Regions from separate parts of the Fictibacillus iocasae genome, predicted to be linked through region 1. Evidence: predicted binding sites of a transcription regulator. Region 1 holds the regulator's gene; each other region holds the start of a gene.
What was found. The regulator CtsR, encoded in region 1, represses protease genes until heat stress. The targets are predictions, from matches to a motif close to ATGGTCAATAAAGGTCAAACA.
Positions count from the first base shown of each region.

Region 2: the regulator CtsR is predicted to act here: its motif matches at 1,410-1,430, upstream of clpP (ATP-dependent Clp endopeptidase proteolytic subunit ClpP).
Region 3: the regulator CtsR is predicted to act here: its motif matches at 680-700, upstream of ACFQPF_RS00635 (ATP-dependent Clp protease ATP-binding subunit).

Region 1 is NZ_JBHTCP010000045.1:61,985-64,258, forward strand. Features, by position in the region: gene mcsB (protein-arginine kinase McsB) at 1-368, opposite strand, end outside; gene mcsA (protein-arginine kinase activator protein McsA) at 358-891, opposite strand; gene ACFQPF_RS13510 (CtsR family transcriptional regulator) at 929-1,396, opposite strand.
Region 2 is NZ_JBHTCP010000009.1:150,659-152,932, reverse strand. Features, by position in the region: gene trpE (anthranilate synthase component I) at 1-728, shown strand, start outside; gene clpP (ATP-dependent Clp endopeptidase proteolytic subunit ClpP) at 768-1,358, opposite strand; gene yvfG (protein YvfG) at 1,642-1,857, opposite strand; gene cspD (cold-shock protein CspD) at 2,156-2,274, shown strand, end outside.
Region 3 is NZ_JBHTCP010000002.1:150,919-153,192, forward strand. Features, by position in the region: gene ACFQPF_RS00630 (BsuPI-related putative proteinase inhibitor) at 1-426, shown strand, start outside; gene ACFQPF_RS00635 (ATP-dependent Clp protease ATP-binding subunit) at 791-2,274, shown strand, end outside.

The DNA.
Region 1 (2,274 bases):
TCTTCTTCGTTGATCATCACACTGACGGACTCATCCTCGTTAAGCAGCACCGCGCCCTCTTGCGACCGTTCGGCCAGATGGGGGCTGATCAGATGCTTCTCTACGAGCACTCTCTTTTCGATGGGCTCAAGCTCATTCATCATGAGCATTTCAAGCGGTCCAGCTTCGTTTGGCGCCTGCTCGCCGAGTGCTTCTTTTATCGTATGAATGACAGCCTGTTGTTGCTCTTTAGAGGCAAGCGTTGGAAACACATATTCTTTTAAATTTCTAGCAAGCCGGATTCGGCTGCTAAGTACAATGTTTGATTCGGGTCCGTCTTCTTTCATCCAAGGGCTGATCGCCTCATTTAAAAAACGCTTAAATGTCATCACGATCCCTCCCCGTATTCAATTTCTGCTCCAGCTGTCTGATCGTGTCCCGCGTCTGGGCTGCTTTTTCAAACTCTTCCGCTTGAACAAAATGCTGCATTTCCTGTCTTAGTTCCTGCAGCCGTTTCTTCTCCTGCAGATTCACCCCTGCCCGCTTTGGAATCTTACCCGTATGGAGTGTGCTTCCTCCGTGTACGCGTTTGAGCATGGGGTCAAGCTTCGCGCCGAACGTTGTGTAACATTCCGCACAGCCAAACCTCCCAATTTTAGCGAACTGGTGGTACGTCATGCCGCATTTGTTGCACGCTTTGGAAGGAGACACGCGTTCTTGATTTTGTGAGGGAACATTGCCATGCAGCATACCTGACAGCAAATGATGAATGGAAAAGGTATTCGACCCCGGCATCCATTCTCCTTTTTCTTTTGCACAATGTTCACAAATATGGAACTCTGTTTTCTCCCCATTCACAATTTTCGTAAAGTGAAGGGTCGCCGGCCTCTCTTGGCACTCTTCGCAATACATCGATTTCTCCCTCCCCTATATCAGATGAAAAGGCTGCTCATGTGGTTCTATATTTTAACGTCTTAATCATTGCCTTCAACAGGTCCGCGCGCACCCTGTCTCGTCCAGGCAGCTCGATGTTCAGCACCGTCCTGTCCATCGCGCTCACCATGAGCCTCGCCTCACGTTCTGTGATGATCTCTTCATCCATCAGCCGGCGAATGATGCTCTCTGCGTTTGCTTGCGACAGTGTATCCCCGATCAAGTGAATCAGCTGATCAATCAGCTGCACATAGTTTTCCGCTTCGACCTTCATGATCCGGATATATCCCCCGCCGCCGCGCTTGCTCTCCACAACAAAGCCTTTTTCAACGGTAAAACGGGTATTGATCACATAGTTGATTTGAGACGGAACGCACTGAAACCGTTCTGCTACATCCGTCCGTTTGATCTCAATTGCCCTTTCATCCGCACTCGATAAAATTTGCTTCAAGTAATTTTCTATGATGTCTGATATATTCCTCACTCTCTCACCCGCCCTCCTGACTTTGACTATCTTTGACTATATCTCCATTATATCCAAAACACCAAAAAAAATGCAATCACTCTCAGCAAAACATTATTACCCTTTTTCCCTTTATTTAACCTGTCGTAAACAATGATGTTTAATGAAGTTCATGAAACTCCGTTATCTTAGGAAATATGTTTTTTAGCGCGATTCTACGTTCGACCCGCAAATCTGGATTTTGGACCGAAAAAGGGTTTCCTTTGACCTGATTTTCTTTCATTTAGACCTGAAAAATTCATGTTTCGACCCGATTCGCTTTTTAGAGTGAGCTTGGCGGCAGCCAAGTAGCTAATTAATGGGATTGGTTTTCTAACTTGTTTTCATACATGCACGAAGATCACATGTCTTTCGTGATCTTCTTCCTTATTTATTTGTAGCTCTTTCTCCCTGTTTCCATACGAAAAAAAGAAGATCACCGCAGTTGGTGATCTTCTGTCTTCGCCCGGCCACGTCCTACTCTTACAGGGGGAAACCCTAAAGCTACCATCGGCGCTGAAGAGCTTAACTTCCGTGTTCGGTATGGAGCCTACAGCATGAATACGCTTCTTTGCTGGCTTGTGACGAGGAATTCACTTCCTCGGCTAGGCTTGTAGACGCAGGAACAGGACGGTGAATAACCTACACTCTTCTTTGTTCCCAAACATGCACGAAGATCACATGTCTTTCGTGATTTTCTTCCTTATTTATTTGTAGCTCTTTCTCCCTGTTTCCATACGAAAAAAAGAAGATCACCTCAGTTGGTAATCTTCTGTCTTTGCCCGGCCACGTCCTACTCTTACAGGGGGAAACCCTAAAGCTGCCATCGGCGCTGAAGAGCTTAACTTCCGTGTTCCGTA
Region 2 (2,274 bases), on a different contig from region 1:
ATGTTTCCCCTTTTGACGTGTACCGCATGCTGCGTGTGATGAACCCTTCGCCGTATTTGTACTATTACAAGTCTGGTGAAAAGGTGGTTGTAGGTTCATCTCCTGAGCTGCTCGTGAAGGTAACGGACGGCGTGGTAGAGAACAGGCCAATTGCTGGAACTCGTCCGCGCGGCAAAACGCAGGAAGAAGACAAGCAGCTGGAAAGAGAACTATTGGCGGACGAGAAAGAAACAGCCGAGCATGTGATGCTGGTTGACCTTGGCCGAAATGATGTGGGACGTGTGTCCGAATACGGCTCGGTTGAAGTGGAATCGTACATGAACATCGAGCGGTACTCGCATGTGATGCATATCGTGTCGCACGTGAAAGGAAAGCTGAAGAAAGGCCTCGATTTCTTTGATGCCTTAAAATCGTGCATGCCGGCGGGAACGGTGTCAGGTGCCCCAAAGGTAAGAGCATTGCAGATTATTTCTGAGCTGGAGAATGAGAAGCGCGGACTATATGCGGGCGCGGTTGGTTATCTCGGCTTTAACGGGACGATGGATTCGTGCATTGCGATCCGGACCATTCTTTTTCAAGACGGTAAAGCGTATGTGCAGGCAGGAGCAGGTGTGGTCGCTGATTCGGTTCCGGAGAAAGAGTACGAAGAGACGATCAATAAAGCGATGGGCATGATTAAAGCGATTGAAGCGGCGCATGAATACAGCAGAAAAGCCGCTGCCATATAAAAAAAGAGCGGACCCGATTAAGGTCCGCTCTATTCATGGTTACTTCGCGTCAACGGATGTGATCAGCTTGTCGACAAGTCCGTATTTTACCGCGTCTTCTGCAAGAAGGAAGTTGTCGCGGTCTGTGTCGCGCTCAATCACTTCAAGCGGCTGGCCTGTTTTTTCTGAAAGAATCTTATTCAGCTGCTCGCGCATTTGAATGATGCGGCGTGCGTGGATTTCGATATCGCTCGCCTGTCCGCGTGTTCCGCCAAGCGGCTGATGAATCATAACTTCAGAGTTTGGAAGCACATAACGCTTTCCTTTCTCACCTGCTGCAAGCAAGAAAGCGCCCATAGAAGCTGCCATACCGATACAGATTGTAGAGACCTGAGGCTTGATGTAGTTCATCGTGTCATAGATCGCCATACCAGCTGTGATGGATCCACCCGGGCTGTTTATGTAGAGAGAGATATCCTTCTCTGGATCTTCAGCAGCAAGGAAGAGAAGCTGTGCGACGATCGAGTTGGCCACGTTGTCATCGATAGCGCTTCCAAGCATGATAATACGGTCCTTTAATAGGCGAGAATAAATGTCATACGCGCGTTCACCGCGGTTAGTCTGTTCAATTACTGTAGGAATTAAGTTCATGTAAATCCTCCTCTTCACCAATTTAATTGTGTGTACTGTCATCATACAAAAAAGGTCAAACAAGGTCAAACGATATGCAGCCCTTTTTATGATTTCAAGAAAAGACGGCAGCTGAAGGCTATTTATCTTATTCGGTATGGATGATAAGAATTCCTTCCTATCACGTTGCAGGCTAACTTCATCATTCCCGGCACAGCGGGATTTAAACGTTTCAGATGCAAAAAAGATACTTGAAAAAAGAAGCAGCCTGCCACGTGGGCGGCTGCAGCTTATGGGGAAAGAATTATGATTCACTTTTCACATTCTTATAGGCTTCCTCCAGGTTGCGGATGCGTCTGACAATCTCCCCGTTTTTATTCAGGTTGTCGTTGATCAAGGTCCCGACTATTGATCGATAATAAGCGTTCATCGCATGTGTTTTCGTGAACACATCCGCGTTGCGCTCAATAAACTGCCTAAGGTTTTCTTCAAAATAAGGGATGGAAAAAGACTCACTCATATAGGGCTCCTTCTTATTTACATGTATTCTATTATCCTAACAGAATAGGTGCTAAAATCAACGTTCAAAACGATATCCTTTTTTGACAATAGTGTGCAGCCATGATATATTGAGGGTAACCAGTTTACGTGTAATAGAACGGATTTAAAGCGAGTCGTACTTTTGATAAGAAGTGGATGCTGTTTTAAAGTCCCCCTCTTATTTGGAAGGCGATTTTTTTTATTGACGGGATATTGCTCTGTGAGGTGGTTGAAACATTTAAACGCTTACATAACGAGCGTGACTAGGAGGAAACACCATGCAAAACGGTAAAGTGAAATGGTTCAACGCTGAAAAAGGCTTTGGATTCATCGAAGTAGAAGGCGGAGACGATGTATTCGTACACTTCTCAGCTATCCAAACTGACGGCTTCAAGAC
Region 3 (2,274 bases), on a different contig from region 1:
GCTGTGATGGGTGACGGACAAAGAAATGACGGGGAAAAGGGGAAAGAAAAACGTCCAGAACAACAAGGGATTGTGGCAGGTGCCATAGAGCCCTCACTTTCTATCTTAGAGGACAAGCCTGGACAGGTCCTGCTTCGCTATGAACTAAAAAATCAGACGGAAGAAGTGAAGGTGTTTCAGTTTACTTCAGGCAAGCGTTACGACTATACTGTAACCGACAAAAGCGGGAATGTGGTATACGAGTTTTCTAAAGAACATATGTTCATGCAGGTTTTAAACGAGGCGACAGTGAAACAGGGTGATTCATATGTGCAGGACATCCTGATTAAAGATCTCCCACCAGGCAAGTACAAAGTGGAAGTCTGGCTTACGGCAAAAAATGAACCAGAAGATTACAGAAAAACCATTGATATCGAATTGAACTAACCATAAAGGGGCTGAATGCATAGTGCATGAGGCTCTTTTTTATATTTTAGAAAGCATCATTTTATACGGGAAAAAGTCGACGTAGTCAAAAGTTAAGGAAAGATGGATACGCGCCCTTAAGACTGACTGAAAGGCTTAGATTCAGCCAAGTTTTCTTTCATTCTTAGGATTTATGGACTATAAAAGAGGGAAACGTATTCGTAATCCTTTCCCGCGAATCATGAAATTGAAAAACTATGAAGCAAAGTACTTGAAAGTCAAAAAAGGTCAAAGTATAATACAGTCATAAGGTCAAAGAAAGTCAAAGTCAACCTTACTTACGACAGCCTTACAACAAGTACTTACAATTTAAGGAGGAATGGTCATGCGTTGTGAACAATGTAATGCAAATCCTGCCTCAATTCACATGAATGTTTCATATAACCAGACAAGAAAGCAATATAAGCTATGCACGGATTGCTACCATAAAGTCAAACAGGAAATGAACGCGGGAGGTAATGGTATGAATTTCTCTTCATTTGATGATTTATTTAAACAAATGATGCAAAACGGTCAATCTTTCGGATTTCATCAAGGCAGCCAGCAAGGTCCTGCTACGAAAGAGGGAGGACGCGGTGGATTTATTGATAAATTCGGCCGAAACTTAAGTGATGCTGCTAAAGCGGGATTAATCGATCCAGTCATCGGCCGGGATGAAGAAATCAGCCGTGTGATCGAAGTGCTTAATCGAAGAAACAAGAACAACCCTGTGCTTATCGGTGAGCCGGGTGTTGGTAAAACGGCAATCGCTGAAGGCTTGGCGCTTAAGATTGCGGAGAGCAAGGTACCGGCAAAACTGCTGAACAAAGAAGTGTATTTGCTGGACGTCGCTTCACTCGTTGCCGATACCGGTATCCGCGGACAGTTTGAAGAACGTATGAAGCAGCTGATTGCTGAATTAAAGAAGCGCAAGAATGTGATTCTATTTATCGATGAAGTGCACCAGCTAGTCGGAGCGGGCTCTGCTGAAGGATCGATGGATGCGGGCAATATTTTAAAGCCGGCACTCGCACGTGGCGAGCTCCAGGTCATTGGTGCGACAACGCTTAAAGAATACCGCCAAATTGAAAAGGATGCTGCCCTTGAACGCCGCTTCCAGCCGGTGATGGTTAAGGAACCGACACCAGAAGAAGCGCTTGAAATATTAAAAGGACTGGCGCCTCGATACGAAGAGTACCACAATGTGCGTTACAGTGCTGAAGCGCTGCAGGCGTGTGTGCAGCTGTCGCACCGTTACGTGCAGGACCGCTTCCTGCCTGATAAAGCGATCGATTTGATGGACGAGGCAGGCTCTAAAGCAAACCTTCTTCACGAAACAGGTGAAGTATCAGCTATAGAAGAGCGTCTGCTCACCATTGGAAAGGAAAAGGAGAAAGCGGCTCTTGATGAGGATTATGAGCGTGCAGCCAAACTCCGCCAAGAGGAATTGCAGCTAGAAGAAAAATTAAAAGCTAAAGAAGAAGAGAAAAAATCGGCGATTGTTGAAGTGGAATCCATTCAGCATATCGTTGAGAAGAAAACCGGCATTCCTGTACGCAAGCTTCAGGTTGATGAGCAGTCTAAGCTTAAAGGCTTGAAAGACAGACTTGCTGAAAAGGTGATCGGACAGGAAGAAGCTGTGGAAAAAGTAGCGAAAGCCGTAAGACGCAGCCGTGCTGGTATTAAGTCAAAAAACCGGCCGATTGGAACGTTCTTGTTCGCAGGTCCAACAGGTGTTGGTAAGACCGAACTGACTAAAACGCTCGCTGAGGAACTGTTCGGTGACCGCGATGCGATGATCAGGCTTGATATGTCTGAATACATGGAAAA